2 linked regions of the Aliidongia dinghuensis genome follow. The protein of the gene in region 1 interacts with the protein of each later gene in a pairwise test. Links are inferred from orthologs where the notes say so. Each region holds a gene or a part of one and is shown in the gene's direction. Other genes may lie near its edges. The genes, in order: dnaQ and dnaE.

Region 1 (5,441 bases):
ATCGAGCACATCTGGTCGATGGTGCGCACCAAGGTGCAGGTCGAGCGCGTCGTGGCCGGCATCGAGGCCAACCCGGGCGTCGTGCTCTACACGTTGGTGAACGAGCATCTGCGCCAGCCGCTGCAGGAGCGCTGCCGGGAACTGGGCGTGCCGGCGATCCCGGTGCTGGACCCGGTCATCGGCATGTTCGGCTCGTTCCTGGGCCGCCGAGCGCGCGCGCTGCCCGGCCAGCAGCATGCGCTCAATCACGAGTATTTCGCGCGCATCGACGCGATGACCTTCGCCATGACCCATGACGACGGCCAGGCGCCCTGGGGCCTGAACCAGGCCGATGTCGTGCTAGTCGGCGTCTCCCGGTCATCGAAGACGCCAACCTGCATCTATCTCGCCAACCGCGGGATCAAGGCGGCGAACGTGCCGCTGGTACCCGGCGTCCCGCTGCCGCCCGAGCTGTTTCTGGCCGACAGACCACTGATCGTCGGCCTGACCAACGATCCGGAACGGCTGGTCGCCCTCCGCCGCAATCGGCTGACGAGCCTGCAGAGTGATCCCAAGATCGATTACGTCGATCTGGATTCGGTGCAGTCCGAGGTCGTGGCCGCCCGCCGGCTGTGCCAGGAACATAAATGGCCGGTCATCGACGTGACCCGCCGGTCGATCGAGGAGACGGCGGCGGCGATCCTGAAGCTGTTCGCCAAGCGCCAGGGGCTCGACGCATGAGCCCGCTCGGCCCGCCGATTATCCTCGCCTCCGGCAGCAAGACCCGGCTCGCTTTGCTCGAACAGGCCGGGCTCATCGTCGACGCCGACCCTCCCGCTGTCGACGAGCAGGAGATGAAGGCCGCGTTCCAGGCCGAGAAGGCCCCGGCCGAAGCCTGCGCCGAGGCGCTCGCTGAACTCAAGGCGATGCGCGTCTCGCAGCGCCATCCGGGAGCGCTCGTGATTGGCGCCGATCAGATGCTCGATTTGGGCGGTGTCTGGTTCGACAAGCCGGCCGATCTCGACCATGCGCGCGCCCATCTGATGGCGCTCCGTGGCCGGACGCACCAGCTCGTGACGGTGGCGGTCGTCGCGCGCAACGGCTCACGGATCTGGCACACGATCGATACCGCGCGCCTCACCATGCGCCCGTTCAGCGACGGCTTCCTCGACGAATACCTGCGCCGGCTGGGTCCGGCTGTGCTGTCGTCGGTCGGGGCCTACCAGCTCGAAGGCCTGGGCGCACAGCTGTTCGACCGGATCGACGGCGATTTCTTCACGATCCTGGGCCTGCCGCTGCTGCCGCTCCTGGGTTTCCTGCGCGATCACGGCGCGCTTGCCCGATGAGTACGTCCTATCGACTGAGCGGCGTTCTCGGCTGGCCTGTCGGCCATTCCCGCTCGCCCCTGCTACACGGCCATTGGCTGAAGCGCTACGGTGTTGCCGGCGCCTATGTGGCCCTGCCGGTTCGGCCGGAAGATTTTGAGCAAGCGCTCCGGGCCCTGCCGCTCCTGGGTTTCGCCGGCTGCAACGTCACGGTGCCGCACAAGGAAGCCGCGTTTCGCCTGGTCGACCGTGTCGACCCTTCGGCCGCCCGGCTTGGTGCGGTCAACACGATCGTGGTCCGGCCCGACCGCACGCTCGAAGGGTTCAACACGGACGGCGAGGGCTTCCTCCGGCATCTCGAGGCCAGCGCGCCCGAATGGCGTGCCGCCGGACGGCCGGTCCTGGTGATCGGTGCCGGCGGTGCCGCCCGCGCGGTCGTCGGTGTCCTTGCCGACGCGGGCGTGCCGGAAATCCGCGTCGCGAACCGTACCGGCGCCCGCGCCGAGGCGCTCGCGGCGGAGTTCGGCCGACCGCTCATGGCCTGGCCATGGAGCCACCGGGCGGAAGGGCTCGCCGGCTCCAGCCTGGTCGTCAACACCACCCAGCTCGGCATGGACGGCTGGCCGGCGCTCGATCTGCCGCTCGACGCTATGCCTGCGGACGGTGTCGTCTACGACATCGTCTATACGCCGCTCGAAACGCCGCTGCTCGCCGCGGCGCGCCGGCGAGGACTTGCGACGGTCGACGGGCTCGGCATGCTGCTGCACCAGGCGCGCGCCGGCTTCGCGGCCTGGTTCGGCGTCGAGCCGGTCGTCGACGAGGCGCTGCGCCGGGCGGTGCTTGGGGAAGAGAGCCCATGATCCTCGTCGGGCTCACGGGCTCGATCGGCATGGGCAAATCGACGGCAGCCAAGGCGCTGCGCCGGCTCGGCCTGCCGGTGCATGACGCCGACGCGGCGGTCCATCGGCTGCTGGCGCCTGGCGGCGCGGCGGTGCAGCCGGTCCTGGCGCTGTTCCCGGATGTTGCGGATCCTGCGGGCGGCATCGATCGCCAGCAACTGGGCGCGCGCGTGTTCGGCGATCCCGCAGCGCTCCACCGGCTTGAGGCGATCCTGCATCCGCGCGTGCGGGCGGCGAAACGCTGCTTCCTCGCGGCCCAGGCCCGGCGACGGCAGCGCCTGGTCGTGCTCGACGTGCCGCTGCTGTTCGAGACCGGCGGCGAGCGGGAATGCGACGCAGTGCTGGTCGTCTCGGCGCCGCCGTTCCTGCAGCGCCAGCGCGTGCTCGGCCGGCCCGGCATGCACGAGGCCAAGTTCCGCTCGATCCTGGCGAAGCAGATGCCGGATCGCGAAAAACGCCAGCGTGCGCAATATGTCGTGCCAACCGGCCTCGGTCAGCGCTATAGCTTGGATAAGCTGAAAGCGGCGATCCGAGCGATCAAAGCGAAGCCTCGAGAGCGCCGTCGCCGCTAGAGAGAAACCATGCGCGAGATCTGCCTGGATACGGAAACCACCGGCTTCGACCCGGCCGAGGGCCATCGGATGGTCGAGATCGCCTGTGTCGAGCTGGTCAACCTGATGCCGACGGGCCGGGAGCTGCATCTCTATTTCGACCCGGAGCGTGACATGCCGGCCGAGGCCGAGGCGGTGCATGGCCTCACCATCGAATTCCTGACAGGCAAGCCCAAGTTCCGCGAGCTAGCCCACGAATTCGAAGCCTTCATGCAGGATTCCCGCCTGGTCGCGCACAATGCCGAGTTCGACGTCCGCTTCATCAATGCGGAACTCGTGCGCGCCGGCCGGCCGAAGCTTACTTGCGAGGTGCAGGACACGCTGCGGCTCGCCCGCACCAAGTTCCCAGGCTCACCCGCGAGCCTCGACGCGCTCTGCCGCCGGTTCGGCATTGACTTGAGCGAGCGCTCGAAGCACGGCGCGCTCATCGATACGCGGCTCCTCGCCAAGGTCTATCTGGAGCTGATGGGCGGGCAGCAACCGGGCCTGAGCCTCGCAATCGACAATGGCGCCGCGGTTGCGGCGGCGGTCGTGGCGCGCCGCGAACCGAGACCGGCGCGGCCGCATCAGGCGACGCCGGAGGAACTGGCGGCACACGAGGCGATCGTCGCGACGCTCAAGGAAGCGATCTGGCTGCATTGATCCTGCTGTTCTGGCCGATATGAAAACGGCGCCGGCCCAGAGGGCGGCGCCGTTTCTTTTTGGCCAACCGATCGCCGGCTCAGGCGTTGCCGGCAGTCTCCGCCTGCGCCGCCGCCTCGGCTTCGGCAGCCTTGCGCCGCTGCACCTCGGTGAAGTCGATCGGGTTGATGAGCAGCGGCGGGAAGCCGCCATCACGCGTCGCGTCGGCCACGATCGCCCGGGCAAACGGGAACAGCATGCGCGGCGTCTCGATCAGCACCAGCGCCGCCATGATGTCCTGCGACACGCCGCGGATCGTGACGACGCCGCCGTATTCGACCTCGACCAGGAACGCGACTTCGCCCGCGGTCCGCGCCTGGACCTTCAGCACCAGGACGACCTCGAACGTCTCTTCGCCCAGCTGGCGCGCCTTGACGTCGACGTCGATGCCGACCTCCGGCGCCGCCGACTGCTGCAGCAGGCTATCCGGCGCGCGCGGGTTCTCGAAGGACAGGTCGCGCAGGTACTGGGCGTTGATGACGATCGACGGGGCCTGCTGGCCTTCGCCGTTCGGGCCGGGGGCGGCGGTATCGGACATGGAACTGAGGCTCCGGGAAAGAATGGAGCCGGTGGGCTAGCACGGAACGGGGGCGCGGCTCAACCGCTCAACCATTTCCGGCCGCTGCGACAGCTCAATCTCGATCGGGCGGCGGATGGTCGATCCGCCGCTCCGGCGGCACCTCGTGCTCGACGATCTCGTAATCCGTCTCGATCACGGTCGGGCCCGCCTTGGGTCCGGTCCCATGAACCTCGACACGGACGAACCGCTTCAGCGCCCACGCGGTGGCAATCCGACGCACGGCCGGGATCAGCAGCAGAAGCCCGATCGCATCGGTGAAGAAGCCGGGCACGGCCAGGAGCACGCCCGCCAGTACCTGGACACCGCCATCGGCCGCGACCGGCAGCGGCGTCTCGCCGGCCTGGGCCGCGTCGCGCAGCCGGATCAGCGTTTCGAGGCCGCGCTGGCGGATGATCGCCATACCCAGCATGCCGGTCAGCACGATCTCCGCCAGGGTGCCGGCCACACCCAGGTAGGGACCGATCAGCACGAAGCCGGCGATCTCGATCAGCGGCAATGCCAGAAGGAAGGCCGGAAAACCCATGCCAATACCCATGCCGAAGCTTGTCCTTTCCCGAGCTTCCGCCTATGTCTCCGTGATGGACGGACGCTTTGCGGCGCAGCGGGGCTCGAGCGCCGTCCCATAATCCGTCTCTTGGGATGCGTCCATGGGCGATCAGGTTATCGATATCATTTTGTTTGCCCTGGTCGCGGGCTTTCTGGTGTTCCGCCTGTGGAGCGTGCTCGGCCGCCGCACGGGCAACGAACGCTCGTCCGTCGAGCCGCGGCGCCCGATGATTGATGTGACGCCGCCGCCCCCCGCCGACAATGTCGTGTCTTTGCCCGACCGGCCGCGCATGCCGCAGGCCCGCCCGCTGAACCCGCTCGACGCGGGCCTGGCTGAGATCGCCGGCGCCGACCCGCATTTCCGGCGCGATCCCTTCATCGATGGCGCGCGCCATGCCTTCGACATGATCGTGAAGGCCTTTGCCGACGGCGACACGGCGACGCTCCGGCCGCTCTTGAGCGACGAGGTCTACGACACGTTCGCCGAGGCGATCCGCCATCGGCTCGCGACGAAGGAGACGGTCGAGACCCGCGTCGTCAGCATGCGCGACCCGGAGCTGGTCGACGCCCGGCTCGAAGGCCGGACCGCCTCCGTCACCGTCAAGTTCGTCTCCAACCAGATCTCGGCCACGCGCAGTGCCGACGGCAAGGTCGTCGACGGCGATCCCGAACGCGCTGCCGAACATACCGATCTCTGGACCTTCTCGCGCAATGTGCGGGCCTCCGACCCGAACTGGATCCTGGTCTCGACCGGCCCCCACGAGTGATCGGCCCACACGTGATCGGCCCACCCGTGATCGGCTGGCGTTTCCTCCTCCTC
Region 2 (6,510 bases), on another replicon or contig:
TTTCGCCGGATATGTTCGCCTGTCTCCGGACGCTTCCCGATTCCCCTAGAGTTCAACCCCGACCATGATCTTCGGCAAGTTCGAGCGGATGATCGCCTTCCGCTATCTGAGAGCCAGGCGGCAGGAGGGCTTCATCTCCGTCATCGCCGGCTTCTCCCTGCTCGGCATTGCGCTGGGCGTCGCCACGCTGATCATCGTCATGTCGGTCATGAACGGATTCCGCGAGGAGTTCCTCGGCAAGATCCTGGGCGTGAACGGCCATCTCAACGTCTATGGCACGTCCGGCAGCCTCGGCAATTACGATGCGATCACGGGCAAGATCGCGCTGGTCCCCGGCGTCGTCGCCGTGCACCCGCTGGTCGAGGGGCAGGTCCTGGTCTCGTCCCCCGGCCATGCGATCGGCGCGCTCGTGCGCGGTGAGAAGGTCAGCGACCTGAAGGCGCAGCCGCTCATCGCCGATCATATCGTGGCGGGCTCGCTCGAGGCACTCGATGACGATTCGATCATGATCGGCGACGGGCTCGCGCGCTCGATGGGCGTCCGGCTCGGCGATTCGCTGTCGGTGCTGTCGCCCGATGGCAATCCGACGGCGTTCGGCACGACGCCCCGGGTCAAGAGCTACAAGATCGCCGCCATCTTCAATGTCGGCGAATATCACTACGACGGCAGCTTCGTGTTCATGCCGCTCTCGGCGGCACAGCTGTTCTTCAAGGTGCCGGGTGCCGCCTCTTCGCTCGAGGTTTTCGTCAAGGATCCGGACAATATCCAGCCGGTAAGCCAGCAGGTCCGCCAGGTCGCCGGCCCGACCGCGCGCGTGCTCGACTGGACGCAGTCGCAATCGGCCTATTTCAACGCGATCCAGACCGAACGGAACGTGATGTTCCTGATCTTAACGCTGATCATCGTCGTCGCCGCGTTCAACATCATCTCGAGCATGATCATGCTGGTGAAGGACAAGGCGCACGACATTGCGATCCTGCGTACCATGGGCGCGACGCAGGGCATGATCCTGCGCATCTTCTTCCTGGCCGGCGCCTCGGTCGGCGTCGTCGGCACGATCTTGGGCTTCGGCCTTGGCTTGGCATTTGCCGACAATATCGAGTCGATCCGGCAGATCCTGCAGCACTTCACCGGCACCGACCTGTTCAATGCCGAGATCTATTTCCTGTCGACGCTTCCGGCCAAGGTCGAGCCGGCCGAGGTCGCGGCCGTGGTCGGCATGGCGTTCGCACTGTCGTTCCTCGCGACGATATATCCATCCTGGCGGGCGGCACGGCTCGATCCGGTCGAGGCGCTCCGTTATGAGTGACGTTCCCGCTCTCGAGCTGGTCGATATTCAGCGCACTTACCAGCAGGCGAGCGAGCCGCTGCCGGTGCTGCGCGGCGCGTCGCTGACGCTCCATCCGGGCGAGCTCGTCGCCCTCGTCGGCCCGTCGGGCGCCGGCAAGTCGACCCTGCTGCACGTGGCCGGCCTGCTCGAGCGGCCGGACGGCGGCCAGGTCCGGGTCGAAGGCCGGGACTGCGGGCGGATGGGCGACGCCGAACGTACGCAGATGCGGCGCACGACGATCGGCTTCGTCTATCAGTTCCACCATCTGCTGCCGGAATTCTCGGCGGTCGAGAACGTCATGCTGCCGCAGATGATCGCGGGGCTCGGCAAGGGCGAGGCGCGGGCGCGGGCGATGGAGCTGCTCTCCATGGTCGGGCTCACGAAGCGGGCGAGCCACCGGCCGGCGAAGCTGTCGGGCGGCGAGCAGCAGCGCGTCGCGATCGTGCGGGCGCTCGCCAATGCGCCGCGCATCTTGATCGGCGACGAGCCGACCGGCAATCTCGACCATCACACGGCGGACGACGTCATGAACGCGCTCATCGCGATTGTGCGCAACGTCGGTCTGGGCGCGCTCATCGCGACCCACAATCTCGAGCTGGCGCGGCGGATGGACCGGATCGTGGCGCTGGAAGATGGCGTGCTGATCGAGCGGAGCTGATTACTTATGGCGCATGCGGATTTCGTCCATCTCCGGGTTCACTCCGCCTATTCGCTGTCGGCCGGCGCCATCAAGATCAAGGAGCTCTACGGGCTCTGCAAGAAACAGGAGATGCCGGCGGTCGCCGTGACCGACACCGGCAACCTGTTCGGCGCGCTCGAATTCTCGGTCACCATGTCGGGCGAGGGCATCCAGCCGATCATCGGCTGCGAACTCGGCATCCGCGCCCCGGCGCAGGAGCAGGGGCGGCAGAACAAGGGGCTGCCCGATCCGGAGCCGGTCGTGCTGCTGTGCCAGAGCCAGCAGGGCTACCAGAACCTGATCGAGCTGGTCTCGAAATCCTTTCTCGAGACCGACGGGATCGAGGCGCCGCAGGTCTCGCTCGACGATCTCGCGGGCCTAAGCGGCGATCTCCTGTGCCTGACCGGCGGCCCCATGGGCCCGGTCGGCAAGCGCCTCATCGAAGGCAACGCCGCCGCGGCCGAGGCGACGCTCGTTCGGCTCAAGGAAATCTTTCCGAACCGGCTCTATGTCGAGCTGATGCGTCACGACATGGCTGACGAGGACCGTATCGAGGGCGATCTGGTCGATCTCGCCTATGCCCATGACGTGCCGCTGGTCGCGACCAACAACGTCTATTTCGCGCATCGGGACTTCTACGAGGCGCACGACGCACTGCTGTGCATTGCCGACGGCGTCACGGTCAATGTCGACAACCGCCGGCGCCTGACGCCGGAGCACCACTTCAAGAGCGCCGCCGAGATGCGGGCGCTGTTCGCCGATCTGCCCGAGGCTTGCGACAATACCCTGGTGATCGCGCGGCGTTGCGCGTTCTGGGTCAAGAAGATCAAGCCGATCCTGCCGCCGTTCCCGACCGAATCAGGCCGCGACGAGAAGGCGGAACTGCGCGCCATGTCGCACGACGGGCTGACCGTGCGGCTCGAGCGCCAGGTCTTCCCGCAGCTGAAGCCCGAGGACGACCGGGGGGCGGTCGAGAAGCGCTATCGCGAGCGGCTCGACTTCGAGCTCGCCGTCATCGAGAACATGGGCTTCTGCGGCTATTTCCTGATCGTCGCCGACTTCATCCGCTGGGCCAAGGCGCAAGGCATTCCGGTCGGGCCGGGCCGCGGCTCGGGTGCCGGCTCGCTCGTCGCCTGGTCCTGCACGATCACCGATCTGGATCCACTGGCCCTCAGCCTGTTCTTCGAGCGCTTCCTCAACCCGGAACGCGTCTCGATGCCCGACTTCGACGTCGATTTCTGCCAGGACCGGCGCGAAGAGGTCATCCGCTACGTCCAGGAGAAATACGGCCGCGACCGGGTCGCGCAGATCATCACCTTCGGTAAGCTGCAGGCGCGCGCCGTGCTGCGCGACGTCGGGCGCGTGCTGCAGATGCCCTACGGCCAGGTCGACAAGATCAGCAAGCTCGTGCCGAACAACCCGGCCAACCCGGTGACGCTGCAGCAGGCGCTCGACGCCGACGAGCAGCTCCGGGCGTTGCGCGACGGCGACGAGACGGTCGGCCGCCTGATCGGCCTCGCGATCAAGCTCGAGGGCTTGTATCGCCACGCGTCCACCCACGCGGCCGGCGTGGTGATCGGCGACCGGCCGCTGCACAAGCTGCTCGCACTCTACCGCGACCCGCGCTCGGACATGCCGGTCACCCAGTTCAACATGAAGTTCGTCGAGGACGCGGGCCTGGTGAAGTTCGACTTCCTGGGGCTGAAGACCTTGACCGTGATCGAGCAGGCGGTGCGGCTCGTCCATGAGCGCGGCCATGGGCTCGATCTTTTGACGATACCGCTCGACGATCCGGCAACCTTCGAGATGCTGGCGCGCGGCGAGACGGTCGGCGTGTTCCAGTTCGAAGGTGCCGGCATGCGCGATCTTCTGAAGAAGATGCGCTCGAACCGGTTCGAAGACCTCCTGGCCGCGGTCTCGCTCTATCGCCCGGGCCCGATGGACCTGATCCCGGAATATATCGCGGTCAAGCACGGGCAGCAGGAGCCCGACTACATGCATCCCTCGCTCCAGGGCATCCTGGAGGAGACCTACGGCATCATGATCTACCAGGAGCAGGTCATGCAGATCGCCCAGGTCATGGGCGGCTATACGCTGGGCGGTGCCGATCTTCTACGCCGAGCCATGGGCAAGAAGATCAAGGCCGAGATGGACAACCAGCGGAAGATGTTCTGCGAGGGCGCCGTCAAGAACGGCGTGGCACTCGAGCTGGCCGAGATGATCTTCGACAAGATGGCGAAGTTCGCGGGCTACGGCTTCAACAAGAGCCATGCGGCCGCCTATTCGCTGGTCGCGTTCCATACCGCTTATCTCAAGGCGCATTTCCCGGTCGAGCTGATGGCCGCGTCCATGACGCTCGATCTCGGCAATACCGACAAGCTGAACGTGTTCCGCCAGGAACTGCAGCGCATGGGCGTCAAGCTCCTGCCGCCCGACATCAACCGCTCCGAGGTCGAGTTCTCGGTCGAGGGCAAGGGCGAGGAGGCCGCGATCCGCTATGCGCTCGCCGCGGTCAAGGGCGTCGGCGCCGAGGCCATGCGGGCAATCGTCGCCGAGCGCCGGCGCAACGGGCCGTTCAAGAGCCTGTTCGATTTCGCCGAGCGGCTCGAGACGAAGCAGTTCAACAAGCGCCAGTTCGAAAACCTGGCCAAGGCCGGCGCCTTCGACAGTATCAACCCGAACCGGGCCCAGACTTTCGCCGCGGCCGAGCTCATCATGCGCCATGCCGCGACGGTGGCAGGCGAGCGGGGGACGAGCCAAACCAACCTGTTCGGCGGCACGACGGGATTGAAGCACAGTTCGCCCCCGCTGCCGGCCGTGGTCGAATGGCCGAGCATGGACCGGTTGGGCCAGGAGTTCGAGGCGATCGGCTTCTATCTCTCGGCCCATCCGCTCGACCCGTACGAGACCGCGCTGAAGCGCCTCGGCGTCGTGCCGTCCGGCCGGCTCGTCGCCCATCTCATGAGCGGCAAGCCCGGGCGCGTGCGCCTGGCCGGCATCGTGGGCGGCCGCAAGGAGCGCACGTCGGCCAAGGGCAACCGCTTTGCCTTCGTCAGCATGTCGGACCTGACCGGCATGTACGAGATCATGCTGTTTTCCGAGATCCTGGCGCAGTCGCGTCCGCTGCTCGATAGCGGCCAGCCGCTGCTCGTCACGTGCGACGCCAAGCTCGAGGACGACAATGTGCGGCTCACCGCCCAGTCGATCGAGACGCTCGACAACGCCGCTGCCGCATCGTCGGCCGGCCTGCGCGTCGTGCTCAAGGACCCGAGCGGCGTCGAGGGCTTGAAGGCGTTGTTCCTGCGCGATGCCGGGCGCGGCAAGACCGGCAAGGTGAAGCTCGTCGTTCCGGCCGACCGGCGCGAGGTCGAGCTGACCTTGCCGGGCTTCTTTCCAATCGGCGGCGAAACCCGCTCGGCGGTCAAGGCGATCCCGGGTGTGGCCGATGTCAGCGATTTCTGATACTCGGGTCGACTGTCGACATCTTTTGAAACAGAGGGGGCCGAAGCTCTGGTATGGCCGGTTTTCTGCTGAGGGCGCTGTGTCGGTGCGTCCCTGTCGTTTTCCTCGTCTGGTCCGCCTGTGCCGCCGCGGCGGCTGAACCGGTCTCGGTCGACGGTGCCTGGGCGCATCGCAGCACCCGTGCCCATGTGGTCTTCGTCTATCTGAGCATCAGCCTCGCCAAGGACGCGCGCGACGTGCTGATCGGTGCCGCGTCGCCGATTGCGGACAAGATCGACATCCTCGATCTCATGCCCAGGAGCAAGGGCAGGGGCGAGAGCCTCGAGCCTGTGCTGGCGCTCGAGCTCGATTCCCATGCGCCGACCGTGCTGCAGCCGGGTGCGGCGCACCTGATCCTGCGCGGCGTCAAGCAGAAGCTGAAGACGGGCGATAGTTTCCCGGTGACGCTGCGCTTCGCCAATGCCGGCAGCCGCGACGTCGTGGTGAAGCTGCTCGACCTGCCGCCGTCGTCCGGCATGCCGGCGGTGCCGAAGGGCATAAAGCTCGACTGAGCCGGCACTCGCAGGTGGCGGGCGGCCAATTCCTTTGATGCAAGGCTGCCTAAAGAAAACGCCGCCGGGTTTCCCTTGCAAAATCGGGCGCTCCGGCCTATCACCTCGGCCGCGATTGTCGCAAAAACTCACGCGGGTTTGCCCGTGGCCGGATCCAAGAGTCCGGTCGCGCTGGCTCCGGTCCCCTTGATGGGGTTCTCCCGCGGTGGCTCAACCGGAAAACAAGGGTCTGAACGACACCATGACGATTCCGAGCTTCACCATGCGTCAGCTGCTCGAGGCTGGCGTTCACTTCGGCCATCACACCCGCCGCTGGAACCCGAAGATGCAGCCGTATCTGTTCGGCGTGCGCAACGGCGTGCATGTGATCGATCTCGAGCAGACGGTTCCGCTGCTCGCCCGCGCGCTCGATGCGGTGCGCCAGACGACCGCCAGCGGCGGCCGCGTGCTGTTCGTCGGCACGAAGCGCCAGGCGCAGGAGCCGGTCG

What was found.
Region 2: the proteins of dnaQ (region 1) and dnaE interact in binary tests that used the Escherichia coli proteins (3 or more experiments, as listed by UniProt). The link is inferred for Aliidongia dinghuensis from one-to-one orthologs.

Annotation. Positions count from the first base shown.
Region 1 is NZ_BMJQ01000012.1:54,541-59,981, forward strand. The notes cover bases 1,630-4,620. They hold dnaQ (DNA polymerase III subunit epsilon), read left to right. Parts: upstream 1,630-2,784; coding sequence 2,785-3,456; downstream 3,457-4,620. Other genes in these bases: IEY58_RS21775 (shikimate dehydrogenase), read left to right, coding at 1,630-2,164; coaE (dephospho-CoA kinase), read left to right, coding at 2,161-2,775; secB (protein-export chaperone SecB), read right to left, coding at 3,536-4,033; IEY58_RS21795 (FxsA family protein), read right to left, coding at 4,128-4,610. Also shown: IEY58_RS21765 (pyruvate, water dikinase regulatory protein), read left to right, coding at 1-720; IEY58_RS21770 (Maf family protein), read left to right, coding at 717-1,325; more of IEY58_RS21775, read left to right, coding at 1,322-1,629; IEY58_RS21800 (Tim44/TimA family putative adaptor protein), read left to right, coding at 4,723-5,388; mltA (murein transglycosylase A), read left to right, coding at 5,400-5,441. UniProt on the Escherichia coli protein: DNA polymerase III is a complex, multichain enzyme responsible for most of the replicative synthesis in bacteria. The epsilon subunit contain the editing function and is a proofreading 3'-5' exonuclease.
Region 2 is NZ_BMJQ01000017.1:27,871-34,380, reverse strand. What follows is about bases 1,612-5,671. They hold dnaE (DNA polymerase III subunit alpha), read left to right. Parts: upstream 1,612-1,994; coding sequence 1,995-5,471; downstream 5,472-5,671. Other genes in these bases: IEY58_RS26855 (copper chaperone PCu(A)C), read left to right, coding at 5,525-5,671; IEY58_RS26865 (ABC transporter ATP-binding protein), read left to right, coding at 1,612-1,988. Also shown: IEY58_RS26870 (lipoprotein-releasing ABC transporter permease subunit), read left to right, coding at 65-1,309; more of IEY58_RS26865, read left to right, coding at 1,302-1,611; more of IEY58_RS26855, read left to right, coding at 5,672-6,022; rpsB (30S ribosomal protein S2), read left to right, coding at 6,264-6,510. UniProt on the Escherichia coli protein: DNA polymerase III is a complex, multichain enzyme responsible for most of the replicative synthesis in bacteria. This DNA polymerase also exhibits 3' to 5' exonuclease activity. The alpha chain is the DNA polymerase catalytic subunit.